DNA from 2 places in the Bacillus inaquosorum genome. Region 2 is predicted to be linked to the other one. Evidence: a T-box and tRNA genes for the amino acid it is inferred to sense, from the RefSeq annotation. Region 2 holds a T-box; the other holds one or more tRNA genes.
What was found. The T-box of region 2 lies ahead of tyrS (tyrosine--tRNA ligase). A T-box ahead of a tRNA ligase gene usually reads a tRNA of that ligase, here a tRNA-Tyr.

Region 1 (16,066 bases), 1.3 Mb from region 2:
CCTTTCGCCCGATAGATGATTAAGGCAGGCGTCATACCTAGAAAAGCGGAGGCCTCAATGACATTCACGCCATTTTTTAAAAATAGATTAACGATTTCTTCTTCCCTTTGCGGATGATTAAACTGGTGAACTAGATTAAAACCATAGGGTTCCCCCTGATATAACTCCTTTTGAATCGTGACAATAGCCTGTTCTATTTCCGTTAGTTTCAACCCGCCACTTCCAAAAAAACCCATCATACCCTCTTTGCCGACACGCACTACTAAACTAGTTGAGGAAATGCCCCGATACATCCCGCCAGTTAAGTACGCATATTTGAGGTTATAATCCTTCTTAAAACTGTCACTCCCCAGGGAAGAAGCTGTTAAGCGGGAGGGTATATCAGGCGACGGCGCTTTTTCAGCCGTCTTTTCAATCTCTTCTATAACTAGTGTTGGCTTGTCCTCTACGATCAAAGGACTTGCTTTCCTTTTAATTTGGTTAACTAAATTGGTTAAGACATGACCCGGCCCAAGTTCTAGATAGTCCGTTTCCCCTTTGCCCATTAAATATCGGATACTTTCCGTCCATTTCACAGGATGATCAATTTGTGCAATGAGATTATCCTTAATATTTTCCCCATACGGTCTTGCCTCAACATTAGATATGATAGGAATGGCTGGGGCAAAGAAAGAAAATTCATCCAAGTAGTCAGAAAATTCCGATTTAACTTTTTGCATATAACGAGAATGAAAAGCACCACTTGTGTTTAGCGGGACAAACAACTGGACATTTGGTGTCTGCTCAAAGATCCCCTTTGCTCGCGTAATATCTTCTTGTGAACCGGATAAAACCATTTGTGTCGGTGAGTTGTAGTTGGCAATATCCAGTTGAGCCAACCCGTTTAAGGCCAAAACTTCGGCAATCTGCTGTTCATTCAAGCCAACAACTGCCGCCATCCCGCCGCCATAGCATTGACTCATCAACTCGCCTCTTTTTTTAACCAACTTAAGACCTGTTTCAAAATCAAATACCCCTGCGGCAAAAAGAGCATTATACTCTCCCAGACTGTGTCCTGCCAAATAATCCGGCTTTTCATTCGCTTCCTTTATCCTTTTTAAATAGTGAAATGCATTAACGACAAACAATGCAGGCTGCGTATATTGGGTTTTCCCTAGACTCTCCTCTGGGTTTTCCAAACATAATGTCTGAATGGAATACCCCAGTATATCATCGGCCTGCTTAGTTAAATGAGGGAATTCTGTAAATAATCCCTCGCCCATTCCCTTTTTCTGAGACCCTTGTCCTGGAAAAACATAAACGGTCATTATCTTATCCCCTTCTTTTTTAGTTTTCAAAATCATATAACATCGGGTTATTGGCATACCATCAATCTATGTATTTATCCTCTCCAATACTGGCGTTACCTGAGATAATAAGCGGTAAATAGAGTCTTTTGGCCAATCAACTCCTTTTGGATGGGTAATGGAACAAATATAAGATGTAAAAAAAAACGAGGTGGCACAATACTGTGGAAAGTTTTCAAAGTAGCTTGTTACCACAGGATGGGCTACCTCCACTGTACGAATGGCAAAGATGTCAATCGGGGATGTAAACCCCGTTTTCAACACTTTAGACAAGCTTTCTTTGACTGTCCAGAAAAGGGTGAGCGAATGAACTGAAGAAAAAGGCAGTGATTGTATCAAACCATGCTCTTCAGCCGTCATCTGACCAGCCAATACCGCTTGTTTATCCGCTTGAAGCCGCTCAATATCAACACCTAGTGGGCAGGTATCCGGATATGCGAGTGCCATGCCTAAATCATCACAATGAGAGATGGTGACTTGAATTGCTGACCTGCCTGGAAAGTGAACAACCGGTTGATGGAAAATCCCCGGTTCAATTGCAATTGCACTTAATTTCTCTTCCCCACTTAGCAGTGATACAGCATTTTTTCCTGCATATCTGCCCGCCAGGTAGCTTTTTATTCTCCTATTAAACTGCAATTGGCTAAAATAGACCCTTTCCTTTGGATGAAGAAATGATTTTGTTTGTAGATAATCGTGAAATGAGTCTGAATAGCATAGGCAACAAGTCGATGGAAAGTCCTGTTCTTCCTCCCTTTTAAAAGCCAGGCGGGTTGTCCACAGCATCGGCAAGTTTTCATTGTGCATCCTATTCATCCTTTCTCACCAGTGAAATATGCTTTATCTAAACTTATAGCTATCAAAATCATTTCAATGCATGATAATCAAAACCCCGATTTTGAAATAAAAAAGAGAGTCTCGAAGAATAAGTTCCTTTGACTCCATCAAAATATCAATATCTATTTTCATTTACAAACGCTGTCAACTATCTCTCTAACCATGCCTCTATTCCAATGAGACCTTCTTTTAAGTCACATGTCTCAAAGTTACTCTCTTTGACGAATGCCATAAACTTCTCTTTCGTATAGGCTTGCTTAATCACTACATTTCGAAACATCCACTTAATAATCATGGCATTCAGTCCTTTGAATCCCATATCATCCGTTACAAATTTATTGATATCTGCTTTGGGCACATCCCCTTTAAAATCGATGATAACTGCCTTACCTCCCGGTTTTAATACTCTTTTCATCTCATTTAGTGCTATGACCGGTTGAGCAAAATTCTTAAAAGCCGCCCGGCAAACGACCAAATTAAAGGATTCATCATCAAACGGGATCTGTGCCGCATCACCATGACGAAAATCAACGTCCACCCCTGCTTTGCCGGCATTGTTCTGTGCCATGTGTACAAACTTATCGCTAATATCCACCCCGGAAATCTGAAAATTCCCTAACTTAGCCAGTTCAATCGATAAATAGCCAGGACCAGGAGCTAGCTCCAGCACAGAATCCCCATCAGATAAGGCCTTTAAAACCTTTTTCGCATCCCGTGTATATTTTTCGATTTTTTTCTGTGTGTTCTTCGCATACCAAGTACCAATAACACCGTTCATACCCGGTCCCTTGTAACTCTTGGTTGGATTTTCAGACATATCTCATCACTCCTTCAAAGATAATATTTTCCCTTCTCCTGTGACCTGAGCTTCAAAAGTTAGCCGCTCAGCGGTCTAACTCATTTAAGATGGCATAACTCCCTGTGTTTTCATTTCTTTAACATCCAATTTTTTCTTCCATAAACCAGATAGATAATATAACCAACTGCATATTGCCAACGCGATAAAGCTAGTTAGAACTGCGAACCATACGCCCGTTACTTTAAAGCCCGCTTGTGTAAGTATCGCTGCAGCAGGCACCCTGATTACAAGGAGGGAAGCTAAGGAAAAAACTAAGGTGACCCCTCCTTTTCCAGCCCCGTTAATGATGCCATTACAAGCATATAAAAGTGTAAAAAGGAGATAGCCAAAGCAGATGATTTTCAAATAATCCGCACCAATCGTGACAATAGATGGGGTAGTTATAAAGATCCTTATAATCCATTCAGGGAAGAGAAAACAGGACAATGCTATTAAAAATGTAAATGGAAAATTAATGAGTAGCCCCCAATGAAAAAGACTCTTGATTCTCTCCAGTTTCTCCCCCTGCACCAATTGTTTTGTTAGGATCGTCATAGCAATCATAACCGCAATTGCCGGTAGTGCCACAAGGGAATCAATTCGGCTAATGATATAGAATGCCGCTGTCGCATCAATCCCAAAAGGATTGACAAAAATAATAATGCATGTGTACCCCAAAGCCAATAGAAACTGTTGTATAAAAACAGGGATGCTTATCGGTAATAATGGAACTAGGATGTCGCGATCCCATCTTAATTTTGTCGGTTTAATGAGTAAGCCTTTATAATGTCGTAAGAGATAGCCCACAGAAACGATGATAGCAATAATCGAAACAATAAAAGAAGCAAATACTGCCCCATATAATCCTAACTTAGGAAAGGGACCGATCCCTATAATCCACATGGGGACCAGCACTAAATTTCCAGCTGTGGCAATCACAATAAAAAGCATCCGTGCAAACGTATACCCAACATCCCTCAGCAGGGATGTAATTAAAAATGAGAAATACATAATAGTGAAACCAATGGCCATAATTTGAAGATATCCTATTGCCAGTTCAATAATACCCTCAGGTGTTCCCAGCATTTTTAGAATCCATTGAGCACCAAGATAAATTCCCACTGACACAAGCAGTACTATAAAGATGGCAAAAGACCATGAGACATTAATTTGTTTTTGCACCACATCATCTCGATTTTTCTTAGAAAGAAAACGCTGTAACATGGGTGTTGAAGTTAATTTTGCCGCTCCGTTAGCGATTGCTGACATTGCCAAAATGATAGGAAAGCAAGCACCTACCGCAGCTACTGCCTTACCGCCAACTAATTGCCCAACCCAAATTATATGAATAAGACCATCAACCATAACCAGAGCACTTTCAATAAAAATTGGAAAGGCCAACTGAATAATTCTTTTATTCACTCTATTATCTTCCTCCTTAGTCTTTTTTGATTCATTTTCACATTATTGGACACTCTTGGTATACACACTTTCTAATGCCCTGACGTTATCAGTATATGGTGAAAGAATACTAAAAATAGATATATCTGTACGATTCCTAAAATGAGCTTTGGCTAGGTTGGCTAATGTGCCTGAAGGCCCTAAATCTATCAAAATTGTCCCTCCATGATCCACCGCTTCTGTTAAAGCTCTAATAAAATGGATTGGCTTTTTTAGCACATTCCAAAAATACTCAGCAGTCAAATGTTCTAGTTTTTTCCCAGTCACAGAGGAATAAAACGGAAGACACGGTGATTTAAATGATATTTGAGACAAACTCTCTTGAACTGCTTCGCTCGCCAATTCAATATGCTCAGAATGGAATGGAATTGTTACAGGTAGCTTATGATAAGTAATTTCTTTTAAGCGAAGATATCGCTCCACCGTATTTATTCCTTCCTGATTAGCACTTATTACAAAATGGGATTCATTGTTAATTGCAGCGAGATTGGCATGATGATGAAGAATTGGAACCTCATCATAAATTTTATGTGTATCTAGGATCGCCATCATTCCTCCCGGTGAACTGAACTTATTCAATAGCTGAACTTGATCTATCAAAATATTTAGAACCTCTTCTGGATGGAAAACATCAGCCACTACAGCAGCAGCATATTCACCCATACTAGACCCTATTACCGCATGAGGACGTATCCCTTTTGAAACCAGCAAACGAGCCAAAGCAACTTCTGTTATAAAAATTGCAGGGTGCGTATAGAACAAGTCACTAAAAATATCGCTTTTTAAACGATGTTCATTGTAGATATAATTAATTATCGATTTTCCAGTGGCTTTTTGAAATACCGCATCCAGCTGACCCATGTTTTTACTGAAAATCGATTCATGTTCATACAACTCCCTTCCCATTTTAAAGTATTGAGTGCCTTGTCCCGAAAACATAAAAATGATTTTTTCCTTCATAACCTCATCACACCTAACAATAGACACCACTCCCCTGATAAAATTAGCTAAAGTCTGACATACAAAAAGTCCCCTTTCCAAGAGAAATATGAATTTTCCCTTGGAAAGGGGGCTAATTTACAAGTTTAAATTTTTAAATATTAAGACTTTATTTAGCTGTCTCTGGTTAACACTTCAACTCCCACATCAACCAATTTTATTACTCCCATAAAATTCAACTCAATTTTGGCTCTGTTTTTACGCTTATCGATTTTTTTTATAATTCCTTCAAGACCCTTTAAAGGACCAGAAATGACAGTTATTTCTGAATTTTCTTTATAAATTTGCGAAAAACCAATTGTTTCATTTTGTTGCAATAACTGAAGAATTGGCGCGATCTCTTTTTCTTCAATCGTGCAAAAGACACTAGTTATATTATGACTCACATCGTCTACCAGATAATCAGTTTTATATTTATATGAATTAAGAAGACGGAAACATCTTGGTATTTTTTTGAGTCCATAGTATATGTCTATATTCATATACGTATTAAGAAATACATACCCTGGGAATAAAAGTCTACTTGCCTCATATAGTTTACCTTGTCGCTTTTCTCGTATCTTTCTTTTCGGAACAATTACCTCAATTATTAATTCAGCAAAATACTTTTTGATCAAACATTTCACAATTTCTTCTTGACCTGTTTCGACATAAAGGACATACCAAGACATTCAAATACCCATCCCTTTCAACATTTGAATAAAGGCATAGCTTCGCCCTATCGTCCAGGAGTAACCAGCACTACGCTAACACTCTCTATTATCCCCTTAGTCCATTAACGTGCCGAAACAACGATTAACTTTCTGTGGTTCTTTTTATGTGAAATAGAACAAGTATAGGTCCCCGGAAAAGAAAAAACAGTTGAAGTATTACACAGCGTATACAAAAATATTTAGTTAGCTTAAAGTAAACTTTTAATGAGTAATACAACATTTGTTCTATCCTATTTGTAATTCCATTTACAGTTAAAGTTTACTAATAATTCTTCTAAATGTAAATATGAAATATCGAAAAATTCATAAATACGGATACTTTGTGACAACATAGGAATTATAATACTATGCACGGTAAAAGACAAAATTGTTAGTAATGCTAAAAATAAATCTGGTATAAAGTTTCATGTAGAGAAGCGCACAAGATTAAGTAATTATATGTTATAAAGAATGCTTCTTGCGATAGCCTTATCTATTTCAAGTAAACAGTAGAATTGGGTTGCTAAATTAAAAGGTTACCTGCTTATACCTTTTGTTTCTTTTACATAAACATGTATGAAGACCAATAATCTTAGTTTTTTTAAAAAATTTATCCTTTTCAAAAAAAGCCTCTAAGTATGGAGTAACAGTCACTTCTGATAAGTGGCTTTACATTATCTATACATAGAGGGCATAATATCAGGATACAAGGTTGAAGCCTAGGTTTCTTTAATTGGTAATATTACTTTTATTTGCTTTGATATGTGGAAGAGTTTGTTTCATGTTTTTTGGAGACTGAACAGGCGGTACCTCTTTTCACCTTTCCAAGTAAGAAACAGGCACAGGCAACGTAGCCAGATATCTACGTCCTAACAAGTCAGTCGATATGCAACTGAAAATCTGCAAAATAACAATACAAAGGAAGCTTTTGTAAGTGGGCCACAGTAACACCGACCTTACTAATATTATTATGTGCAAACAAAAAAAGATAGGTAATTACCTATCTTCATTCCATAATAATAAACTGATATATCTTGTTAATACCAAGTATATACCGGTGGTCGGGGTCGAACCGACACTCCAGAAGGAACACGATTTTGAGTCGTGCGCGTCTGCCAATTCCGCCACACCGGCAAGTTTTTCGTCGTATCTAACCGACGAATATAAATATATCATGGATCTTTTAAAGTGTCAACGTATTTCAAAAAAGTTTTTTTGGAAATATAATAATAAAAAAGTGTTAAGAGACTTAGCTAAACATAATGGCTCAAGCAGCTTTATGATCATGTATCGGAACTTAGCTGCTTATGATAAATCAAAGCAATAAAAAAATGATCTACTTGAGTAGATCATTAATATGATTAGTTATAGTTTAAACACGTAAACACCAATTCAACTTACCAAGTAAGTAAAATTGGTGCCGAGGGCCGGACTTGAACCGGCACGGTAGTCACCTACCGCAGGATTTTAAGTCCTGTGTGTCTGCCAATTCCACCACCCCGGCAAAAGAAAGGCGACACCCGGATTCGAACCGGGGATAAAGGTTTTGCAGACCTCTGCCTTACCACTTGGCTATGCCGCCGTAATTGGAGCGGAAGACGGGATTCGAACCCGCGACCCCCACCTTGGCAAGGTGGTGTTCTACCACTGAACTACTTCCGCATCTTAAGGAACTTAATACATCATATGCAGTTGATATAAAAGTGAGACTGGGCTAGCTGGATTCGAACCAACGCATGACGGAGTCAAAGTCCGTTGCCTTACCGCTTGGCTATAGCCCAATGATAATATGGGGCGATTGATGGGAATCGAACCCACGAGTGCCAGAGCCACAATCTGGTGCGTTAACCACTTCGCCACAACCGCCATAATCTCAAGATGTCATAAATTTGGCAGGGGCAGTAGGAATCGAACCCACACCGGAGGTTTTGGAGACCTCTGTTCTACCGTTAAACTATGCCCCTATAAATGGTGGAGGGGGGCAGATTCGAACTGCCGAACCCTGAGGGAGCGGATTTACAGTCCGCCGCGTTTAGCCACTTCGCTACCCCTCCACATTAAGTTTTGAAAAACAGTGCCGGCAAGAGGACTTGAACCCCCAACCTACTGATTACAAGTCAGTTGCTCTACCAATTGAGCTACACCGGCATAGGTGGTGGCTCGGGACGGAATCGAACCGCCGACACACGGATTTTCAGTCCGTTGCTCTACCAACTGAGCTACCGAGCCTTATTATTTAAATGGCGGTCCGGACGGGACTCGAACCCGCGACCTCCTGCGTGACAGGCAGGCATTCTAACCAACTGAACTACCGGACCGTATTGAATTATTTTGGTTGCGGGGGCAGGATTTGAACCTGCGACCTTCGGGTTATGAGCCCGACGAGCTACCGAACTGCTCCACCCCGCGATGATAATGGTGGAGGATGACGGGCTCGAACCGCCGACCCTCTGCTTGTAAGGCAGATGCTCTCCCAGCTGAGCTAATCCTCCATCATATAATGACCCGTACGGGATTCGAACCCGTGTTACCGCCGTGAAAGGGCGGTGTCTTAACCGCTTGACCAACGGGCCCAGACTTTCAATTGTGATTATGTATAAGTATCAGTGGCGGAGAGCAAGGGATTCGAACCCTTGAGACGGAGTTGACCGCCTACACGATTTCCAATCGTGCTCCTTCGACCACTCGGACAGCTCTCCAATAATGGCTCCGCAGGTAGGATTCGAACCTACGACCGATCGGTTAACAGCCGATAGCTCTACCACTGAGCTACTGCGGAATGAAGTCTGCCTGGCGATGTCCTACTCTCACAGGGGGAAACCCCCGACTACCATCGGCGCTGAAGAGCTTAACTTCCGTGTTCGGTATGGGAACGGGTGTGACCTCTTCGCCATCATCACCAGACAATTTCAGTGACATTTAACATTATACTATGTATTCTTGAGAAAATCAAGTGTTTTTTGTAAAAACTTATTCTCTCAAAACTAGATAACAGATGTGACATCATGATTAGAAATGTGGTTAAGTCCTCGATCGATTAGTATCTGTCAGCTCCATGTGTCGCCACACTTCCACCTCAGACCTATCAACCTGATCATCTTTCAGGGATCTTACTTCCTTGCGGAATGGGAAATCTCATCTTGAGGGGGGCTTCATGCTTAGATGCTTTCAGCACTTATCCCGTCCGCACATAGCTACCCAGCGATGCCCTTGGCAGAACAACTGGTACACCAGCGGTGCGTCCATCCCGGTCCTCTCGTACTAAGGACAGCTCCTCTCAAATTTCCTGCGCCCGCGACGGATAGGGACCGAACTGTCTCACGACGTTCTGAACCCAGCTCGCGTACCGCTTTAATGGGCGAACAGCCCAACCCTTGGGACCGACTACAGCCCCAGGATGCGATGAGCCGACATCGAGGTGCCAAACCTCCCCGTCGATGTGGACTCTTGGGGGAGATAAGCCTGTTATCCCCGGGGTAGCTTTTATCCGTTGAGCGATGGCCCTTCCATGCGGAACCACCGGATCACTAAGCCCGACTTTCGTCCCTGCTCGACTTGTAGGTCTCGCAGTCAAGCTCCCTTGTGCCTTTACACTCTGCGAATGATTTCCAACCATTCTGAGGGAACCTTTGGGCGCCTCCGTTACCTTTTAGGAGGCGACCGCCCCAGTCAAACTGCCCACCTGACACTGTCTCCCCGCCCGATAAGGGCGGCGGGTTAGAAGGTCAATACAGCCAGGGTAGTATCCCACCGATGCCTCCACCGAAGCTGGCGCTCCGGTTTCCAAGGCTCCTACCTATCCTGTACAAGCTGTACCAACATTCAATATCAGGCTGCAGTAAAGCTCCACGGGGTCTTTCCGTCCTGTCGCGGGTAACCTGCATCTTCACAGGTACTATAATTTCACCGAGTCTCTCGTTGAGACAGTGCCCAGATCGTTGCGCCTTTCGTGCGGGTCGGAACTTACCCGACAAGGAATTTCGCTACCTTAGGACCGTTATAGTTACGGCCGCCGTTTACTGGGGCTTCAATTCGCACCTTCGCTTACGCTAAGCGCTCCTCTTAACCTTCCAGCACCGGGCAGGCGTCAGCCCCTATACTTCGCCTTACGGCTTCGCAGAGACCTGTGTTTTTGCTAAACAGTCGCCTGGGCCTATTCACTGCGGCTCTCTCGGGCTTGCACCCTAACAGAGCACCCCTTCTCCCGAAGTTACGGGGTCATTTTGCCGAGTTCCTTAACGAGAGTTCTCTCGATCACCTTAGGATTCTCTCCTCGCCTACCTGTGTCGGTTTGCGGTACGGGCACCTCTCACCTCGCTAGAGGCTTTTCTTGGCAGTGTGGAATCAGGAACTTCGCTACTATATTTCGCTCGCCATCACAGCTCAGCCTTATGGGAAACGGATTTGCCTATTTCCCAGCCTAACTGCTTGGACGCGGATATCCAATACCGCGCTTACCCTATCCTCCTGCGTCCCCCCATTGCTCAAATGGTGAGGAGGTGGTACAGGAATATCAACCTGTTGTCCATCGCCTACGCCTTTCGGCCTCGGCTTAGGTCCCGACTAACCCTGAGCGGACGAGCCTTCCTCAGGAAACCTTAGGCATTCGGTGGAGGGGATTCTCACCCCTCTTTCGCTACTCATACCGGCATTCTCACTTCTAAGCGCTCCACCAGTCCTTCCGGTCTGGCTTCACAGCCCTTAGAACGCTCTCCTACCACTGTTCGAAGAACAGTCCGCAGCTTCGGTGATACGTTTAGCCCCGGTACATTTTCGGCGCAGAGTCACTCGACCAGTGAGCTATTACGCACTCTTTAAATGGTGGCTGCTTCTAAGCCAACATCCTGGTTGTCTAAGCAACTCCACATCCTTTTCCACTTAACGTATACTTTGGGACCTTAGCTGGCGGTCTGGGCTGTTTCCCTTTCGACTACGGATCTTATCACTCGCAGTCTGACTCCCAAGGATAAGTCATTGGCATTCGGAGTTTGACTGAATTCGGTAACCCGGTAGGGGCCCCTAGTCCAATCAGTGCTCTACCTCCAAGACTCTTACCTTGAGGCTAGCCCTAAAGCTATTTCGGAGAGAACCAGCTATCTCCAGGTTCGATTGGCATTTCACCCCTACCCACACCTCATCCCCGCACTTTTCAACGTGCGTGGGTTCGGGCCTCCATTCAGTGTTACCTGAACTTCACCCTGGACATGGGTAGATCACCTGGTTTCGGGTCTACGACCACGTACTCATGCGCCCTATTCAGACTCGCTTTCGCTGCGGCTCCGCATCTTCTGCTTAACCTTGCACGGGATCGTAACTCGCCGGTTCATTCTACAAAAGGCACGCCATCACCCGTTAACGGGCTCTGACTACTTGTAGGCACACGGTTTCAGGATCTCTTTCACTCCCCTTCCGGGGTGCTTTTCACCTTTCCCTCACGGTACTGGTTCACTATCGGTCACTAGGGAGTATTTAGCCTTGGGAGATGGTCCTCCCGGATTCCGACGGAATTTCACGTGTTCCGCCGTACTCAGGATCCACTCAGGAGAGAACGAAGTTTTGACTACAGGGCTGTTACCTCCTATGGCGGGCCTTTCCAGACCTCTTCATCTACCTCGTTCTTTTGTAACTCCGTACAGAGTGTCCTACAACCCCAAGAGGCAAGCCTCTTGGTTTGGGCTAATCCCGTTTCGCTCGCCGCTACTCAGGGAATCGCATTTGCTTTCTCTTCCTCCGGGTACTTAGATGTTTCAGTTCCCCGGGTCTGCCTTCTCATATCCTATGAATTCAGATATGGATACCACTCCATTACGAGTGGTGGGTTTCCCCATTCGGAAATCTCCGGATCAAAGCTTGCTTACAGCTCCCCGAAGCATATCGGTGTTCGTCCCGTCCTTCATCGGCTCCTAGTGCCAAGGCATCCACCGTGCGCCCTTTCTAACTTAACCGTTAAAAAGAATCACTATGTGATATCTTGTCTTACTAATTGAATGTGATGTCTACTGTTATCTAGTTTTCAAAGAACACGTTTCGAAGGAATGATCCTTCAAAACTAAACAAGACAGGGAACGTTCTGTTTATAAGACCCAAGGTCTTATATTCCGTAAATATCCTTAGAAAGGAGGTGATCCAGCCGCACCTTCCGATACGGCTACCTTGTTACGACTTCACCCCAATCATCTGTCCCACCTTCGGCGGCTGGCTCCTAAAAGGTTACCTCACCGACTTCGGGTGTTACAAACTCTCGTGGTGTGACGGGCGGTGTGTACAAGGCCCGGGAACGTATTCACCGCGGCATGCTGATCCGCGATTACTAGCGATTCCAGCTTCACGCAGTCGAGTTGCAGACTGCGATCCGAACTGAGAACAGATTTGTGGGATTGGCTTAACCTCGCGGTTTCGCTGCCCTTTGTTCTGTCCATTGTAGCACGTGTGTAGCCCAGGTCATAAGGGGCATGATGATTTGACGTCATCCCCACCTTCCTCCGGTTTGTCACCGGCAGTCACCTTAGAGTGCCCAACTGAATGCTGGCAACTAAGATCAAGGGTTGCGCTCGTTGCGGGACTTAACCCAACATCTCACGACACGAGCTGACGACAACCATGCACCACCTGTCACTCTGCCCCCGAAGGGGACGTCCTATCTCTAGGATTGTCAGAGGATGTCAAGACCTGGTAAGGTTCTTCGCGTTGCTTCGAATTAAACCACATGCTCCACCGCTTGTGCGGGCCCCCGTCAATTCCTTTGAGTTTCAGTCTTGCGACCGTACTCCCCAGGCGGAGTGCTTAATGCGTTAGCTGCAGCACTAAGGGGCGGAAACCCCCTAACACTTAGCACTCATCGTTTACGGCGTGGACTACCAGGGTATCTAATCCTGTTCGCTCCCCACGCTTTCGCTCCTCAGCGTCAGTTACAGACCAGAGAGTCGCCTTCGCCACTGGTGTTCCTCCACATCTCTACGCATTTCACCGCTACACGTGGAATTCCACTCTCCTCTTCTGCACTCAAGTTCCCCAGTTTCCAATGACCCTCCCCGGTTGAGCCGGGGGCTTTCACATCAGACTTAAGAAACCGCCTGCGAGCCCTTTACGCCCAATAATTCCGGACAACGCTTGCCACCTACGTATTACCGCGGCTGCTGGCACGTAGTTAGCCGTGGCTTTCTGGTTAGGTACCGTCAAGGTACCGCCCTATTCGAACGGTACTTGTTCTTCCCTAACAACAGAGCTTTACGATCCGAAAACCTTCATCACTCACGCGGCGTTGCTCCGTCAGACTTTCGTCCATTGCGGAAGATTCCCTACTGCTGCCTCCCGTAGGAGTCTGGGCCGTGTCTCAGTCCCAGTGTGGCCGATCACCCTCTCAGGTCGGCTACGCATCGTTGCCTTGGTGAGCCGTTACCTCACCAACTAGCTAATGCGCCGCGGGTCCATCTGTAAGTGGTAGCCGAAGCCACCTTTTATGTTTGAACCATGCGGTTCAAACAAGCATCCGGTATTAGCCCCGGTTTCCCGGAGTTATCCCAGTCTTACAGGCAGGTTACCCACGTGTTACTCACCCGTCCGCCGCTAACATCAGGGAGCAAGCTCCCATCTGTCCGCTCGACTTGCATGTATTAGGCACGCCGCCAGCGTTCGTCCTGAGCCAGGATCAAACTCTCCGATAAAGTAGTTTGACTGACTACGCACATCGCTGTGCGATTTATTTAAAAATGAATTAACAGGTACGTTTTGTCTTGTTTAGTTTTCAAAGATCATTTTCACTTCTTGTTGAAGCGACTTTATTAATATAACATTTCGACTTTCTTTTGTCAAATGTTTTTTAATTTATTTCTCCGCCGCTGTGAGCTTGTTTTTTCAGAAGCGCATCAGCGACGTTTAATAATATAACATGGTCAAGAATCAGAGTCAACATCTTTTTTAAAAAAATATCCTCGGTGATAGACAGCCTGTCCTTTCGTTTCTATCTGGCAAACGTTGATAAGTCCCTTTTCCGTCAGGTAATCAAGCATAACGCCAAGGTCTTGGGTATAGTGCTTTAAGTCAGGATGCTGAAGAAGCTCACCAAATTGCCAAATGTCTTTTCCTTTCATTACTTCGAAAAGATGTGCTGAACCGATCTCAGCTTTGGAATGGATGAGAAAATCATTTGCTAAGAATAATAATTCGAGTCTTTTTTCCAAGCTCTCGTGACTTTCAATCAGCTCGGAATATAATTTGTACACTTGGGGCTCCATCTGGCGCACTTGGCTCCATACCGTTGTTTCCGGGTGAAATCCCCTATCGATTACTTCAATACGCGCTAAATGATGCAACGCATGAACAACCGCGTTGTAGGCATCTAAAAATTGATTCGCTTCAAAAAAAGCTTTTCCTTCAACATATCTTCTGATTAATTTGCCGTATTCGAGTCCGATCTTCAGTTTGCGTTCGGCAAACGGAAATGTACTCAGCCTGTCAATCAGCTCGGCAATGTATTCATTACGGTCAAACATGACTCTGCCATTTACAATCCAATCTATGATTCTTCTATTTGTCCCGAGCAAAATCCATTCTTGAATCTGAGAATCTGTTACCACATGCAAAGAAGCTGTTTTTTGATCAAATTCATAATGCTTTATAAAAACAGGCTCGTCAGCCTCCTTTACAATTACCAGCAGAGCAGCATCAAAGTTATCTGTTAAGGAAGATGTTTTGTTTCTTCTCTCAATCATAATGACAGCCAATGTATTGGGATGACTTGCTCTTTCTTGGTAAATTGGACGGAGAAGATTATCCATCACTATTCCTCCAATGCAATTGTTCAAATTTTTTTATTCTCTATTTGATTCAATTCTATGGTTAAAACGAAATTCCTTTTTTCTAAACACATTGAACTATTATAAACAATTTCACTGTAAGTCTCCATATGTAAATTCCAGTTCAACCGAAAACATGAAGAAAATCCCATTGGGTTTGTGCTATAGTTAAATCAGAGGGGGATGGACATGGCGAAATACTCCAGCAAAATTAATAAAATCAGAACATTTGCGTTAAGTTTGGTTTTCGTTGGGTTTATCATTATGTACATCGGGATCTTTTTCAAAGAGTCAGTTTTGCTTTCTAGTTTGTTTATGATACTTGGGCTTTTATCCATCGGTCTCAGTACGGTTGTTTACTTTTGGATCGGAATGCTTTCGACCAAAGCGGTTCGCGTTATATGTCCGGGCTGTGAAAAAGAGACAAAGGTTTTAGGAAGAGTAGATATGTGCATGCATTGCAGAGAGCCGCTAACTTTAGATAAGGGATTAGAAGGAAAAGAATTTGATGAGTCTTATAATAAAAAGAAAATGTCCAAATAAAATAAGCTGACCGTTTCGTGCGGTCAGCTTATTTTTAATGGTTCTCTTTTTTCGAACACTCTTGGCAGACGCCGTAAATTTCTAAACGATGGTGGCTTACTTTAAAACCCGTGACATGGGCAGCCAGCTGCTCCACTTCGTCAAGGCCCGGGTAGTGGAAGTCCACAATTTTACCGCAGTTTTCACAAATCGCGTGATAGTGATCGGATGTGACAAAGTCGAATCTGCTTGAAGCATCGCCGTATGTGAGCTCCTTCACCAAACCGGATTCCCGGAACACACGCAAATTGTTATATACCGTCGCTACGCTCATGTTAGGAAATTTCCCTTCCAGAGCTTTATATATATCGTCCGCTGTTGGATGAGCCATAGAGTTAACGAGATATTCCAGAATCGCATGACGTTGAGGAGTAATGCGAACTCCGGTTTCCTTCAACGTTTCTAAGGCTTCTTTTAGTTCATGTGCAGCCATCCGTCATGCACCTCTCTTCTAAAAAAAATTCTTACATTGTAATGTTTATAATTAGTGTAACTCTTTTTACGATAATTTGTCAA
Region 2 (16,066 bases):
GCAAGGCGTGATAGAGGCCGTAGATGATATATTGCGGCGCAAGCCCGTGCCAAACCCCCATCAGCATAAACAGCAGGAAATACCCGATGTTTGAGACAGCCATACGGTTTTTGATCCACTTTTTCTTTGTCATCCAAAATACGAATCTCATAAACACATAATCTCTAAACCAAAATGACAGAGACATATGCCAGCGATTCCAGAAATCTTTAATATTTTTACTGATAAACGGTTTATTAAAGTTTTCCGGTGATTTAATGCCCATGATATAGCTGACCCCGACGGCAAACATCGTGTAGCCGGCGAAATCAAAGAATAAATACATGCTGTAGCCGTACATGTACAGCAGGTTCCCAAGAATCTTATTGTGCGTGATCGCGGGAAGATTCATGATGAAGTACGTATTGATTGCATAGCCGATAATAAACTTGTACAGGAAACCGATAAAGATCTTATGAATCCCTGTATACAATAGGTCGGCGTATTCTTCTTTCGTCCAAGCCTTCTGTTCATCCTTGACGAACCGGCGGTATCTGTCGATCGGACCGGAGGAAATCGTCGGGAAAAACAGGATGAAATACAGTAGGCGGTGCAGCGGCAGCTGTTCCTTCAGCAGACCGTCTCTTGCTTCCATAATCAGCTGAACGCCTTTAAAGGTTAAATACGAAATCCCTAAAAAGCTGATCAGGTTATGTGGCGGGTGATGCGGCTGCGGGTGTGAAAGAAACGGCCATATTTTTGACAAGAATAAAGGCAGAATCGCCGCGATAACAGCTCCGCAAAAGACAAAGCCGCTGTTCGCTTTCTGCCGGTACGCCAGATAGCCGCTGATCAAGAGCACCTGCCATATCGTAAACAGACACAGTGCGATGACCCCATGTAAGTCGTGCGAAAAAATTAAAGCCAATATAATGATAGATATGAACATGTTGTATGCTTGAAATCTTTTTCCGTTCAGGCCGAGAATGATCGTCGGCAGAAGAAGAATGCCAAGCAGTATAAAGAATAAAAACGAGCTGTAAGGCGTCATACAAGAACCTCTTCGCCGATGCGCTTCCGGTCAATTTTGCCGTTGGCCGTCATTTGAATGTGATCCTGATAGATGAATTTTCTCGGGATCATATATGCCGGAAGGGAAGCGGCAAGCTCTTTTTTAATGGCGCTTGTCAGCTGGAACTCCTTCTGGAACTCATGCTCCTCAGGCACAACAGCAGCGATCAGGTACTCGACTGTTCCGTTTGGCTGATACGGAATCACAACAGCAGAACGAACGTACTGAGACTGTCTGACATGGAACTCAATTTCCTCAAGCTCCATTCGGTAGCCGTGAAGTTTAATTTGGAAATCCAAACGTCCCTGGCAGAAAATCTGACCATCTTGGATATAGCCAGCATCGCCAGTCCGGTATGCCCACTGTCCTTCATAAGAGAAAAACGCTTTTTCCGTCAGCTCTGGCTCACCAAGGTAGCCTCGGCTTACGCTCGGCCCTGCAATGACGATTTCTCCTTTTTCTCCATCAGGAAGCGGCTGTCCCTGTTCATCCATAATGAAAATGTTCATATCTGGCTTGGCGAAGCCGACTGGAAGCGATTCGTTGCGGCTGATGACGTCACTTGTAATTTCAACGGATGTGACAGCCACTGTCGCTTCAGTCGGACCATACGTATTAAAGATTTTTGCTTTCGGAAAACGCTCAAGCAGCGCATTTGCCACAGAAACCGGTAGAACCTCTCCGCAAAACATAAATGTGTCTGCATCAGGCAGCAGGTCTTGTGAAAAACCTGGGTCCATCAGGCACATCTGCACAAAGGAAGGCGTTGATGTCCACACATTCAGCCCGGACTTCTTCAGCTCTTCGAATAAGATTTTCGGCTTATTCACAGCATCCTTTGTCACGCAGTGTAAAGTCCCGCCTGATTGAAGGCATGGGTAAAGATCCATGACAGATAAATCAAATGAAAACGGCGCTTGGTTTAAAAATGTTTTTCCTCCGTTGACTGGAAAGTCTGCACAAATCCAGTCTGTGAAGCTTTGAAGATTCGCCGCGGAAATCTGCACGCCTTTTGGATTTCCCGTGCTTCCGGAAGTGTAAATAATATAAAACGTCTCGTGTTCCTTGACCCATTGATCTTGGCTGACAGAGCTGCCTTCGTTTTCCAGCAGTTCTTCTGCTGAAACCGTCTGAATCTGCTGGCTGTCTGTATCAATTGAAAGTCCGGCTGCATGGATCAGCAATTCTGCTCCAGAGCTTTCGATAATTTTCGCAATCCGCTCGGACGGAATGGACAGATCAACCGGAATATAAGGATGTCCCGCTTTGACGCTTCCTAAGAAGGAAACGATCATGCAGGGCTCCATATGGCCGTACACAAGGATAGGAGATTTCTTTTCCCCGGAAATGCGTTTTTGAATCGCGGCAGCCGCTCGGTCAGACTGCTCCCATAATTCCTGATACGTGAGCGACTGGCCTTGAGAGCGGAAGGCATCGGTTTGCGGATAAGATTCCGCATGTGTTTGAATAGCATGTAAAAGTTTCATAGTTATTCTCTCTCCAATTAGAAATCGTTATAAATATATGAACCGGTATTCGCGGTGTGAAAACCATACATAAAAAACAAAACAAGCAGTATCATCAAATAAAATCCTGTATGACATGTCCACTTGACAGCGGGCTTTTCATACAGCTGTTTCATCAATTGCAGCATATCAAAAATTCCCTTCCCGTTTTTTCGACAATCACATGAGTATTTGACGATTAGATGCTCAAAAAGTTTCATTTTTTCCCTAATCTCCCTCAAAATAATATATCGGCGTCTGCTTTTGAAAATGAAACTTTATACCTGCAAGGGCAAGAATGGAAAGTCTCGAGCTGATTTATAATAAAGGAAAACCTACATGGAGTCAAAAGATCTTTTTAACTTTTAAAAAGCATAATGTACTTAAAAAAATTTTTCTGTACCTATTCGTTCGGGTGAAAGCAGAAACCTAATGAAATCGGGGCGGAAAGCGTATAATAAGAAAGAAAACGCCTTCTTGCGGTATCTTGTGAAATGAAGGAGAAGTCATTATGATAGATAAGGAAGCAAAAGGAGTTTTTCAAGCTGCCGGCTGAAAAAAAGTAAGCCTTTTAATAGAAAGGAAGAGGAAGATGAACCAAACAAATAAGGGTGAGGGTCAGACAGCGCCGGAAAAAGAAAGCATGGGGCAGATCCTTTGGCAGTTAACCCGTCCTCATACGTTAACCGCATCGTTTGTGCCTGTGCTGCTCGGAACGGTTTTGGCGATGTTTTATGTGAAGGTTGATCTGCTGCTGTTTCTGGCTATGCTGTTTTCTTGCTTATGGATCCAAATTGCGACGAACTTATTTAATGAATACTACGATTTTAAACGCGGGCTAGATACAGCAGAATCTGTCGGAATCGGAGGTGCGATTGTACGCCACGGAATGAAGCCTAAGACGATTTTGCAATTAGCCCTCGCATCATACGGGATTGCCATTCTGCTTGGTGTCTATATTTGCGCAAGCAGCAGCTGGTGGCTCGCTGTGATCGGCCTTGTCGGCATGGCGATTGGCTACCTGTATACAGGAGGTCCGCTGCCGATTGCATACACGCCGTTCGGTGAGCTATTCTCAGGCATTTGCATGGGTTCAGTGTTTGTGCTGATTTCGTTTTTCATTCAGACAGATAAAATCAATATGCAAAGCATTTTGATTTCGATCCCGATTGCGATTCTTGTCGGCGCGATTAACCTGTCGAACAACATCCGCGATATTGAAGAGGACAAAAAAGGCGGACGCAAAACATTGGCGATTTTGATGGGGCATAAGGGAGCTGTCACTCTCTTAGCTGCGTCGTTTGCTGTCGCTTATATTTGGGTTGTCGGCTTGGTCATTACCGGTGCCGCAAGCCCGTGGCTGTTTGTCGTCTTTTTGAGCGTGCCTAAGCCGGTTCAGGCAGTGAAGGGCTTCGTCCAAAAAGAATTGCCGATGAATATGATTGTCGCAATGAAATCAACAGCCCAAACGAATACATTTTTCGGATTCCTGCTATCGATCGGATTATTGATCAGCTACTTCCGATAAAACCGAAAGACCGCCCGTTTCGTGCGGTCTTTTTTTGTTACATTCGACAGTATTTTGTAAAAAAATTCATAGAACCTTGCACCAGGCAGGCACGTCTAGTACATGGGCAGCGGATAAAGATCCGTTAAAGGAGATGACGAAAATGGATTTATCTGTAACACATATGGACGATTTAAAAACGGTAATGGAAGATTGGAAAAATGAATTATTAGTTTATAAATTTGCGCTCGATGCGCTGGATACAAAGTTCTCGATTATCAGCCAGGAATATAACCTCATTCACGGACACAACCCGATTGAACATACGAAATCCCGTGTCAAAAGCTTTGAAAGCATCGTGAATAAATTAATGAGAAAGGGCTGTGAGATTACGACAAAGGAAATGAAGGAGCACATCAACGACATTGCCGGTGTGCGCATCATTTGTTCCTTTATTTCTGATATTTATAATGTCGTTAACGTCTTAAAGCAGCATGAAGATTTGAGAATCGTAAAGGTGAAGGATTATATTCAGACGCCAAAACCGAACGGCTACCGAAGCCTGCATTTAATCATTGAGATGCCTGTGAATTTAACGAACCGTGTGGAATACGTCAAAGCAGAAATTCAAATCAGGACGATCGCGATGGATTTCTGGGCGAGCCTTGAACATAAAATTTACTATAAATTAAACAATGACGTTCCTAAGCAATTAACAGATGAGCTAAAGGAAGCCGCGGAGATCGCCCATTATTTAGATGAGAAAATGCTTGGGATTAAGAAAGAAGTGGATTGATGAACGTTATATTTTACAAAAGCGAAGCCTGACAAGGTTTCGCTTTTTTGCTTTGCTAGTACTTTCTATACCAGTATAAACTCACTTCTGTTTCTATGATTGCACCTGCTTTATCATGCATGAAGAAAGGAGGCAAACATGAAACATTCCATTTCATTATCGAGAGGTTTGATCTTTCTGATGGCGGTGACTAGCGGGTTTACTGTCGCTAATGTCTATTTCAATCAAACATTGCTTGTCAGCATGGCAGGCACGTTTCATGTGACAGCGGCACAAGCTGGGATGATTGCTACATTGGCGCAGATCGGCTATGCAGCGGGGAATCTGCTGCTTGTTCCATTGGGAGATCTATTTGAACGCCGCCGCTTCATTGTGGGCCTGCTGTTCTTAGTGGGGGTTTGCTCAGCCGCTTCAGCGTTAGCTGTAAGCTTTTCATGGCTGGTCATCACAAATTTATTGCTGGGGTTCTTCACGATTATTCCTCAAATCCTTGTGCCGTTTGCGGCAGGTTTAGCAAATGACAAGAATAGAGGAAAAGTACTCGGAAACGTAGCTATCGGCTTGGTTTGCGGAATATTAGGTGCGAGAGTGGTCAGCGGGGCGATAGATGCCCAATATGGCTGGCGTGTGATGTATTGGCTTGCCTGTGCAGCAGCCGTCATCATTATGCTGATCATTCGCTTCTGCTTTCCGAAAAGCAAAGGGACACATGCCGTTGGTTATGGAAAACTCATTTCTTCATTATTTCCGCTTTTGATCAAGGAGAAAGCATTAAGAAAAGCATGTGTAAACCAAGGCTTCATGTTCGGCGCCTTCAGTTTATTTTGGACGACGTTAGTGTTTATGGTGAGTGAACCGCCATTCTCGTTTGGCAGCCAGACTGCCGGAACAATCGGTTTGGTGGGGATTGGCGGGGCTTTTGCGACTCCTCTGATCGGCCGGATTATTGATCAAAAAGGAGCGGCTTTTGCCAACAAGCTTTGTATGTCTTTTACCTTATTGTCATTTGTATTGTTAATGGCGGGCCGGACCTCAATGCTTGTGATTGTGCTGGGCGCTTTATTCATCACTATGGGCATTCAGGCGAACCAGGTGGCATGTCAGGCGGAGATTTTCCAGTTGTCCGCTGATATGAGAAGCAGATTGAATGGCATCTTTATGGTCAGCACGTTTTTAGGCGGCGCCTTGGGGTCGTATGCAGGCGGTGCAGTCTGGATGCTGTTTCATTGGAACGGCGTTTGTATTCTAGGGATGATCATGATTGGTATTGCCTTCAGTTCAAGGGTTACCATAAATCGAGCTGCTAAACAAAGCGATATCAGAAGGGAGATAGAAGCTGGTGCAAACAAGTGAACATTATAAAAAAGGGTTAGATATTCTAAAACAAATTGATGAGGAGAACTATGAAGCGATCGTAGACAGTTTTAAACAATCCATCGCTCCGGACCTTGGTGTGCTTGCTGTGGAGTTTAATTACGGACAGATTTTTTCAAGACCGGGCCTTGATCTGAAATCCAGATTATTAGCAACAGTTGCCGGATTGACTGCATTGGGCAATACGCAACAGTTAAAATTCTATATTAACGGAGCCCTAAATGTCGGATGGACACAAGAAGAACTCATAGAAGTGATGATGCAGATGATTATTTACTCAGGATTCCCGAATGCGCTGAATACCATTTTGCCTGTGGCTGCGGAAGTATTTGCAGAACGAAACAAATAATATAAAAACCTTCTCCTTTTTTATGTAGAATACAAATAGGAAATTCTATGCAGGAGGAGAGTGTGTATGTGGACGGTATGGCAGAAAAACGGAAAGAACTTGGTGAATTTTTAAAATTAAAAAGGGCGCAGCTTTCTCCGCAAGAATTCGGATTGCCTTTAGGCACCAGAAGGAAAACGACAGGCTTAAGAAGAGAGGAAATGGCCCAGCTGGCCGGTATCGGTGTCACATGGTACACATGGCTGGAGCAGGGAAGGGATATTCGGGTATCGACACAGGTACTGGAAAGCATATCAAGAGTGCTCAAATTGAATTACGAGGAAAAACGCCATGTCTTTCTGTTGGCAGGACATCATGTTCTTTTAGATGATCAGGATGAGGAAAACAAGAGCCTTCCTCTGGCTGTGCGGCACTTTATTGATCATTTAACCAATTGCCCTGTTTATGTGACTGACGAAAAGTGGGACGTTATTGCTTGGAACACGGCGGCGTGTGCTGTGTTCGGCGATTTTGGCCAAATGGGCAGAAAGGAAGGGAACGCCATATGGCGATGTTTCACGTCGAAAGAGTACCGGAATCTGCTGGACGACTGGGAAAGCCACGCCAAAAAACTCATCGCACAATTTCGATCGACAGCCAGCCGCTTTCTCGGGGAAGCATGGATAAAAGAGCTGATCGATGAGTTAACTGAAGTAAGTCCAGAATTTAAAAAATGGTGGAACCACCACGAAGTGTTAGGCACACACGCAGGAGAAAAAGTGCTTCATCACCCGGCAGCGGGCACAATGGTGATGGAGCATATGACATTGCAAATTTATGACTCACCGGATTTGAAACTGACCATTTATCGGCCGTTAGAGAAAGAAAATACGGCAGATAAACTGAAAGCTTTACTTATAGACAGCTAAATAGCTCATTACCTTAAAAAGACGGCATCAAGTGCCGTCTTTCTTATTTAATATCTTCATAAATGTCAGAGGCTTTGGCCTTCATTTGTTTCTTATTGGTTTTCGGTTTCTTCTCTTTTTTCACAGCTTGATAGACAGCGGCTGTCACAAGATCGCCCGCCTGCTGGAGGCGTTCTTTGCTGATATGCTCGATCGAGTCTTCAGGAGTATGATACCAAGGCTCAACCTCTTCGGTTTCCGGGTCTCCCCAAATAAAGTTGGCGGAATCAATGCCGGCTTCGTGGAACGGCACATGATCAGATGATCCTCCCTGTGTCAGAGACAGGCTGTCAAACCCAATTTTATCAGCGGCCGTATGGCTGGATTCCCAAACAGCGTTAGATTGGCCGTCCAATGTGTTGACATACAGCTCAGACGCATTCTCCCAGCTTGTGCCTACCATGTCTAAGTTAAAGTTCACTTCACTTCGTTTCAGCTCTTTTTCCGATAGATGTTCTACATAATGAGAGGAGCCGAGCAGGCCGAGCTCTTCAGCGCCGAAAGCGATAAAGCGGATTTCTTTGTCAGAAGGAATGCTTTTTAGAACGCGCGCCATTTCCAGCATGACAGAGGTTCCTGAGCCGTTGTCATTTGCTCCGGGCGAAAAAGGAACACTGTCGTAATGGGCCGTCACGTACACAATGTCTGGATGTTTGATGTTCTTTGGTTTTTTGATACCAATGATGTTCTGGGAGGTTTGGTTTGCGAATGCGTTTAGTTTTAAGGTGGCTTCTTTTTGCTGGGTAAGGGCTTCACCGTCTTCTTTCTTAATTCCAACGACAGGAATGCCGGCTTTATTTCCCGACAGGTTTGGCGTCACAGGCACGAGGCTTTCTTTGTTGTTATAAATGATGACAGCCTTCGCTCCGGCGTCTTCGGCGTTCTTGGCTTTCTCGTAAAATGTCAGATCTCCTCTGGCAATCAAGGCGATTTTGCCCTTGGCGTCAGCGGTGAAGTCCTTTGGATAACCTAAGCCGGCATTGTAAAGCGGAGCCGTCAGCCCTTTTTCCTCAGTCGGGGCTGAGCCGGATGCCGCCCGGAGAAGAATGTCGCGTCCTTCTGAAGACAGCGTTCCCTCAAGCCGGTCAGGGATACCGAATCGTTGAACCTTCACATCAAGCTTTAATTTTCTCAAGGTTGAGGCGATCAATAAGGCACTCTTTTTTTCAGCGGCAGTTCCGGCTATTCTGGGGCCGATTGCTTCACTGAGCTGAGAAATGGTGGAATACGCACGCTTTCCTTTGAATGGGAGCTCTCGCTCGCTATCTGATATTTGAACAGCGCGGGCGGCAGGGGTGACACTCTGTGCCGGCAAGAGAACCGTTCCGGCAGTTAAAACAGCCATCGTTATTACAGTCAAAAGCTTTTTCATCGAAAATAAACCTCCCCTAATGTATGGATGAGGATTATTTCGGGATGCTAAAGGTATTTCCTGCAAAATGGAGAGCGTTTTTGAAAAGACAGTGCTTTATACCTGCAAAAAAACGCTTATGAATGAAGGGTCATAAGCGTTTCTGGATATTAGATTATTGAAGTTTTAAAAACTTGCGTTTGCCGACTTGGATGATCATATTTTCCTTTACCTCTGCATCAGCATGGATATCTGTTATTTTCTCTCCGTTGATTCGGACACCGCCGTTTTGAATCATGCGGCGCGCTTCGCTCTTCGAAGAGAGAAGCTTCAATGTGACGAGCAGATCGACAACCGCTGGCGCTTTCTCGCCTTCCCATTTCACAGCCGGAATATCCTCAGGCAGGCTGTTTTCCTGAAAGACTGTTTTAAACGAGTGTTCGGCAGCTTCAGCGGCTTCTGCTCCGTGATACATTCGGACAATCGTTTTGGCTAAAAGCATTTTGGCATCCCTTGGATGAACGGCGCCGGTTTCTAAGTCTTTCACAAGCTGTTTTTTTCTCTTCAAGCTCTAAGTCCGTTGCCAAATGAATGTATTTTTTCATGAGGCTGTCGGGCAGTGACATTGTTTTTCCGTACATGTCGTTTGGATGTTCGTCAATGCCGATGTAGTTGTGTTTTGACTTCGACATTTTTTCAACGCCGTCCAAGCCTTCCAAGAGCGGCATAAGGATGACAACTTGTTTTTCTTTGTCGTATCGTTCTTGGAAATGCCGTCCCATCAGCACATTGAAATGCTGATCTGTTCCGCCTAATTCAATATCGCTTTCGAGAACAACGGAATCGTATCCCTGCATCAGCGGGTAAAAGAATTCATGGAGTGAGATCGGTTTTTGCATGGCGATGCGTTCTTCAAAGTCGTCGCGCTCCATCAGGCGGGCTACCGTTATTTTGCCTGCCAATTCAATGACATCCTCCAGATTCAATGTTTTCAGCCATTTCGAGTTGTAGTGAAGCTCGACTTTTTCTTGATCAAGCACTTTTCCGAATTGCTGAAAGTATGTTTTGGCGTTGTGCTGAACTTCTTCATCAGTCAGCTGCTTTCTGGCTGCTGATTTTCCGGTCGGATCCCCGATTTTTCCTGTGAAATCCCCAATTAACAGCTGAACAATGTGGCCGTTTTCTTGAAATTGGCGAAGCTTGTTTAACACAACTGTATGGCCCAAATGCACATCTGGTGCAGATGGATCTAATCCGAGCTTAATTTTAAGCGGTGTGCCTGTGGAAATCGATTTAACGAGCTTCGCCTTTAATTCCTCGGGCGGTATGACCTCATGGGCGCCTGTCATGTATAACTGAAGCTGTCTTTCGACTTCTTTTTGCTGTGCAGCTGTAAGCTGATCAAATATTTTCATCGTTCATCCTCCTTTTTTAGAAACACAAAAAAGAGCCCATCCCGATAAGGGACGTGGCTCAATGCACGCGGTACCACCCTGGTTGAAGACATCGTCTTCCGCTCATTCGAATAACGGTTTTCCGTTCTTTGCTACTAAGGTTCACAAAGAAAGCTCGGGGAGGTAATTCACGTTTGCCTGTGTGCCGGCTCGCACCTTCCGCCGGCTCTCTGAAACAGGGAGACAAACCGCTACTGGATTCCCGTCAAAGCTTATGTGGTATGAAGATTGTCAGCTACCTTTCTAAGCAGCTCTGTCAGTGTTTTCTGTTCGTCCTTCGTCATTCCCGCAATGAGCTCTGCTTCCCCTTTGTGAAACTCCGGGTAGAGTTCTTCGATCGCTTGTTTGCCGGAATCGGTGATGGAGACAAACACGAGTCGTCGATCTCTTGTGTCGATGCTTTTACGGCAAAAACTCTTTTTTTCGAGCGTTTTGATCACGTTGCTTGCTGTAGCTGTTGAAATGCCTGACAGTTCAGCAATTTTTCTCGTTTCGAGCTTCCCCCATACCCATAGATCATAAAGAATGGAGAAAGCGGTCCAAGAAAGTTTATAAGAAGAAAGAACCTCAGTCTCCATTTTGACACGGAGCTTTTGCGCAGACCGATACAGGTTCGTCGCAATCGATATGGCTTCCAGGTTCAGTGACTCAACGGGCATTTGTTTAAGCTTAGAAAGTGTGTCATGTTCTTCTTTCCGAAGCTGCTGATGTTGATAGGAACGTTCCATTTTTTAGGCCTGCCTTAAATTTTCAGAATCATTAGCTATGAAATGAATTTTAACAGAGTTTGGTTTGAACTTCAAGCCAATATATCGGTTGAATAAAAAACGCCGCAAGAACCCCAAAATAAAGAAAAGACCACAAACGGGGGTGCAATCTTGCAAAAATATGTTCAATCCGTCTATAAACATGATCCGTTTCACCTTTTTTCAGCAGAGCATGTGGTGACGTTAGCGATTATCGCTCTTTTGGCCATTCTGTTGTTTCTGTTCCGCAAGGCGGTCAAGCGGCCTAATGTCAGCCGGTTTCTGCGCTATTTGTTTGTATTTCTGTTGCTTGGTTCGCAAATCGGCTATCAAATATGGATGATTGCCACGGGCAGGTGGTCGGTGCGCACTTCATTGCCTCTCCAGCTTAGTGACCTGTCGGTGTATTTGTCAGCCATCATGCTGGTGACCAAAAGCAGGAGGCTGTTTGTATTTTTATATTTTGTCGGCATCGGCAGCTCGATTCAGGCTCTTTTGACACCTGACCTCGGTATGTTTTCATTTCCGCATGTGCGATATATCCTCTTTTTTATTTCGCATGGGTCTGTGTTTTTATCCTGCCTGCTGATGGCGGTGGTCGGCACTTACAGAATGGGCCAGCGCTCATTATGGGTGACCGTCCTGATTGTCAATGTGTACGGAGTCTGCATTTATCTGCTTGACCGCTGGATTGGCGCGAATTACATGTATTTGACGAAAAAACCGGGCGGTTCTTCTCTCCTGGATGTTCTCGGGCCGTGGCCGTGGTATATCGCTTCGGCTGAAGCCATTACGATCGCAAGCTTTTTTGTCCTTTATTGGCTATATCGCATGTTCAAAAAGTGACACCTTTTTTGTTGTATAGCACATTCTGTCTAAAAAAATATTGAAGAATAGTGTTTAATTTTCTGAAATCGGGAATGTAACTTGTACAACACAAAGGGAGATGAATACCATTGAAGAAAGATGAAATTATGCATATCGTGTCATGCGCAGATGATAATTATGCTCGTCATTTAGGTGGGATGTTCGTTTCTTTATTGACAAATATGGATCGGGAGAGAGAGATAAAATTATACGTCATTGATGGTGGAATTAAGCCTGATAACAAAAGAAGACTGGAAGAAACCACATTGAAATTCGGCGTCCCGATTGAATTTTTAGAAGTGGATACCAATATGTATGAACATGCGGTAGAGAGCAGCCATATTACAAAAGCGGCGTATTACCGCATTTCGATTCCTGACTTAATTAAGGATGAGAGCATCAAACGAATGATTTATATCGACTGTGATGCGATTATCCTTGAGGATATTTCGAAACTGTGGGACTTGGATATTGCGCCATATACGGTTGCTGCTGTTGAGGATGCGGGGCAGCATGAACGCCTGAAAGAAATGAATGTCAGTGATACAGGGAAGTATTTTAACTCAGGTATCATGATTATTGATTTTGAACCTTGGAGAAAGCAAAACATCACAGAAAAAGTCATCAACTTTATCAATGAAAACCCGTCTGAAGACTTTCTTGTGCTGCACGATCAAGATGCACTGAATGCGATCTTGTATGATCAGTGGTATGAACTTCATCCGCGCTGGAACGCTCAAACCTATATCATATTAAAACAAAAAACGCCTGCGACGCTGTTAGGTCAGAAACTTTATAGAGAAACGAGAGAAAACCCGGCCATTGTCCACTTCTGCGGCGGAGAAAAGCCTTGGAATTCCAATACGAAACACCCGTATCGCGATCAGTATTTCCATTACATGTCGTATACGAAGTGGAATACAATCAGCAATCCGGCGATCAACCAATAAATCGGATATAAAAAACGCTTTTGATCAGCTCAAAAGCGTTTTTTTGTTTGCCTCAGCGTGCGACTGACCGTTGGTAAAACCGCTGAATATGCATGGCGATATAGCACAATTCTTTCTCAGGAAACTCAAAGCCGTATTCCTTCTTCACAAATGTGCCGATGCTTAGGGCACACAGGAAGGCATCCTTAAACTTCTCTTTAATAATGTCGATCATTTCTGCATCCAGCTCGTAAATGGATTCACCCGCTTTGATATGCTGAATGGCAAAGCGGAGATGGGTCACAAGCCGTTCATAAGAAATGGTATCTTCAACAATATTGATTGACAGCTGAATTTCAATAATCTCGATAATATCACGGATCATTGTTGTAATATCAAGCGTCTGTGTCATATCACCGGCATTGTTTCTTGCTGTGTGGATATGCATGGCAATATTGCCGATTTCATCATCAGGAATGTGAATCCCAAGTTTATCTTTAATTAGCGTTCTGGCCCACAAGCCGATCTGGAATTCCTTCGGATAAAGAACTTTGATCTCATTCAGCAGCGGATTTTTGATGACCATTCCATTGCTCAGGCGTTCGATCGCAAAGGAAAGATGGTCTGAAAAAGCGACGTGAATGCGCTCGTTGATTTTGATGTTCAGCTCTTTTTCGGCATGGGAGATAATTTGCTCGGAAATCTGAATATGGTCTTCCGGCAATGTTTCTAAAATCTCTTCGAACTGCTTATAGTCAGGTGTATCTTTTCTGACAAAGGTTTTTTCTATTTTTGACGGATCGACAATATCATTCTTCTTTTTATCGAACGCAATTCCTGCACCTAAGAGAATCTTCTCTTCATTTTGATCCTTTACGACGATAGCATTATGATTTAAGATTCTTTTAATTTTCATAGCTTTTTTTGTCCTTTCATCCCCCGTTTTATGAATGAAAACGAATAAATCCAGTTATTCTGTCTCTTCTTTAAACCCGAGAAACAATGTAGCTATAAAAGCAGAGACGGCCGCGATCAAAAAACCGATCATATAATGAACAAAATTAGCTGCGCCGAACGGCAGCACGATTGAAATCATCGGAATGCCTGTCAGTCCGTAGGAATTCGACACGACATGTACCGCAACCATGTATGCTCCGCCAATAGCGCCGCCGATGGCAGCTCCGATAAAGGGGCGGATCAGTTTGACATTTACTCCGAATACAATCGGCTCCACAATGCCTAAAAACGCGGTCAGGGAGGCAGGGAGCGCAATTTTCTTCAGGCTTGATTGTTTCGTTTTGAAGAAAACCGCAAGCCCCGCTCCGCCTTGGGCCACATTCGCCATCGACCATATCGGCACTAAAAAGTTCACTCCTACATGCGGATCAGCAAGCAGCGTTGCCTCTATCGCATAAAAGCTATGATGCAAGCCAGATAGAACGATGGTGGAGTAGATGCCGCCGAACAGGGCTCCGGCGGCAATGCCGGCGTGATCGTAAATATAGACAATCGACTGTGTCATGATCTGGCCGATGATAGACGCGGCGGGATTCATCACAATCAGCGCGAGGCACCCTGTCATCATAACCGTAATAAAAGGAATGATGACGACATCGAGCGACTTCGGCACAATCGATTTTAACAGCTTCTCGATTTGGCTCATGACATAAACGGAGAGAAGAATCGGGATAATGGAGCCCTGATAGCCCATCATTGGTATATGCAGCCCCCAGATGTCTAAGGAAGCGGGGGTTTTACTGCCGAGCATAGACGGGTCCAGCAGATCAGGATGCGTCAGGAGCCCTGCTATCACTGCCCCTAAATATGGGTTGCTGCCAAATTGCCGTGCGGCACTGAAGCCGACCAAAATCGGCAGCAAAATAAAGGCTGTACTGGACACGAGGTCGAGCACTTTGATCCACGGGCTGTCAGCTGCGAACCAGTGAAACACCTTAATCATTCCGATCAGCCCCATGAGCAGGCCGCTTGCTGTTATTGCCGGGATAATCGGCACAAAAATATCGGACAGTGTTTTTGCAAATGCTGCGACAGGGTTCAGCTTCCGGCTGGCCTTTTTCTGTTGAACAGACTCTTCAGAAGGCGCGGCCTCCCACACGTGAACGACTTCTTTATATATTTTGTTGACGATGCCTGCTCCGAAGATAATCTGGAATAGCCCATATCGGAAAAAGGTGCCCTGTACACCTTGCAGATTTTCTATGGCATGTATATCGATTTTCGTCTCGTCTTTTACCTCAAAACGAAGACGGGTCGTACAATGACTGATGCTGATAATATTGCTTTTTCCTCCTGCGAGGAGCAATAATTCTTTTGCAATCTCTTTTTGCAAGCAATCAAAACCTCCTTTGCTGAAGAAAAGTCGGCTTGTTCATCGTATCAAATGAAAAGTTGACAATCAAAATGAAAAAGTGAGAAATACCGGCTGATAATGACAAAACGTGCAGGGACAACAAAAAATGCCCGCGTCGGTGACGGAGCATGAAAATAGGGATTGTCCATGGCGCCGTTATAAGCCCAACACGAAAAGAAGAGTTAAAATGTCCTGATTTTTTTGGACACTAATACTCCCTTTGCATCATTGGGTTTTGCCTGCCTGACCAGTCACAATCCCGCCATATGTGGTGATAACTGTAATAACGTTCATTTTATGCTGTTCATGGCTGGATAGCAATAGTATGAAAAGCCTGTGCGGTGAATGGGAAAAAGGTTGTGCGTGGTGTTTTTAGGGATGTAAAAAAGCCTGTAAGACTTAGAATACAAGTTTTACAGGCTTTTTGGTTACTTTTTCGGTTTGACGGCATTCAGCCGTTTTTGCAGCTTTGTTTTTTCATTGGATGCTTGTAATTGATTCACTGCAGACTGAGCGGATGCCTTTGATTGTTTTGTTTTGTCTTTTTCCGCTTTCTTCACTTTGGCTTTGGCAGTTTCGACTTTTTTTGCTTCGGCTGCCGCTGCTTTTTTCTTCACTTTGTCTAACCGTTTTTGCAAGGACGTTTTGTCTTTGCCTGATTGAAGCTGATTGACTGCCGATTGTGCTTTTGTCGCATTTGCATTAGTTGATTTCTTTTCTGCTGCTGCGACTGATTGCTGCGCCGTTTTCAAATTGGTGCTTTTCACTTTGGTAAGGCGCTTCTGCAGGGACGTTTTTTCTGCACCTGCCGGCAGCTTG

Region 1: it encodes a tRNA-Tyr, which carries the amino acid that the T-box ahead of tyrS (tyrosine--tRNA ligase) is inferred to sense. The anticodon was not compared.

What each region holds. Positions count from the first base shown of each region.
Region 1 covers NZ_CP096592.1:977,114-993,179, reverse strand. The annotation lists gene fabD (ACP S-malonyltransferase) at 1-1,307, opposite strand, end outside; gene M1M80_RS04925 (4'-phosphopantetheinyl transferase superfamily protein) at 1,374-2,153, opposite strand; gene M1M80_RS04920 (class I SAM-dependent methyltransferase) at 2,332-3,000, opposite strand; gene M1M80_RS04915 (MATE family efflux transporter) at 3,085-4,443, opposite strand; gene M1M80_RS04910 (acyltransferase domain-containing protein) at 4,486-5,442, opposite strand; gene loaP (antiterminator LoaP) at 5,595-6,152, opposite strand; tRNA gene M1M80_RS04900 (tRNA-Leu) at 7,226-7,307, opposite strand; tRNA gene M1M80_RS04895 (tRNA-Leu) at 7,589-7,677, opposite strand; tRNA gene M1M80_RS04890 (tRNA-Cys) at 7,685-7,755, opposite strand; tRNA gene M1M80_RS04885 (tRNA-Gly) at 7,761-7,835, opposite strand; tRNA gene M1M80_RS04880 (tRNA-Gln) at 7,883-7,954, opposite strand; tRNA gene M1M80_RS04875 (tRNA-His) at 7,964-8,039, opposite strand; tRNA gene M1M80_RS04870 (tRNA-Trp) at 8,064-8,137, opposite strand; tRNA gene M1M80_RS04865 (tRNA-Tyr) at 8,143-8,227, opposite strand; tRNA gene M1M80_RS04860 (tRNA-Thr) at 8,249-8,321, opposite strand; tRNA gene M1M80_RS04855 (tRNA-Phe) at 8,327-8,402, opposite strand; tRNA gene M1M80_RS04850 (tRNA-Asp) at 8,415-8,491, opposite strand; tRNA gene M1M80_RS04845 (tRNA-Met) at 8,506-8,582, opposite strand; tRNA gene M1M80_RS04840 (tRNA-Val) at 8,590-8,665, opposite strand; tRNA gene M1M80_RS04835 (tRNA-Glu) at 8,675-8,746, opposite strand; tRNA gene M1M80_RS04830 (tRNA-Ser) at 8,781-8,872, opposite strand; tRNA gene M1M80_RS04825 (tRNA-Asn) at 8,878-8,952, opposite strand; rRNA gene rrf (5S ribosomal RNA) at 8,962-9,077, opposite strand; rRNA gene M1M80_RS04815 (23S ribosomal RNA) at 9,191-12,118, opposite strand; rRNA gene M1M80_RS04810 (16S ribosomal RNA) at 12,288-13,837, opposite strand; gene M1M80_RS04805 (nucleotidyltransferase-like protein) at 14,066-14,950, opposite strand; gene M1M80_RS04800 (YgzB family protein) at 15,158-15,511, shown strand; gene perR (peroxide-responsive transcriptional repressor PerR) at 15,546-15,983, opposite strand.
Region 2 covers NZ_CP096592.1:3,948,542-3,964,607, reverse strand. The annotation lists gene dltB (D-alanyl-lipoteichoic acid biosynthesis protein DltB) at 1-1,030, opposite strand, end outside; gene dltA (D-alanine--poly(phosphoribitol) ligase subunit DltA) at 1,027-2,538, opposite strand; gene M1M80_RS20090 (teichoic acid D-Ala incorporation-associated protein DltX) at 2,556-2,705, opposite strand; gene M1M80_RS20085 (hypothetical protein) at 2,855-2,989, shown strand; gene M1M80_RS20080 (1,4-dihydroxy-2-naphthoate polyprenyltransferase) at 3,149-4,084, shown strand; gene ywaC (GTP pyrophosphokinase YwaC) at 4,227-4,859, shown strand; gene M1M80_RS20070 (MFS transporter) at 4,998-6,212, shown strand; gene M1M80_RS20065 (carboxymuconolactone decarboxylase family protein) at 6,199-6,582, shown strand; gene M1M80_RS20060 (helix-turn-helix transcriptional regulator) at 6,651-7,490, shown strand; gene M1M80_RS20055 (M28 family metallopeptidase) at 7,534-8,901, opposite strand; partial or broken gene tyrS (tyrosine--tRNA ligase) at 9,056-10,295, opposite strand; T-box leader at 10,340-10,552, opposite strand; gene ywaE (tyrZ transcriptional regulator YwaE) at 10,547-11,062, opposite strand; gene M1M80_RS20040 (YwaF family protein) at 11,213-11,926, shown strand; gene M1M80_RS20035 (glycosyltransferase family 8 protein) at 12,037-12,897, shown strand; gene sacY (transcription antiterminator SacY) at 12,950-13,792, opposite strand; gene sacX (SacY negative regulator SacX) at 13,847-15,226, opposite strand; gene M1M80_RS20020 (S8 family peptidase) at 15,676-16,066, opposite strand, start outside.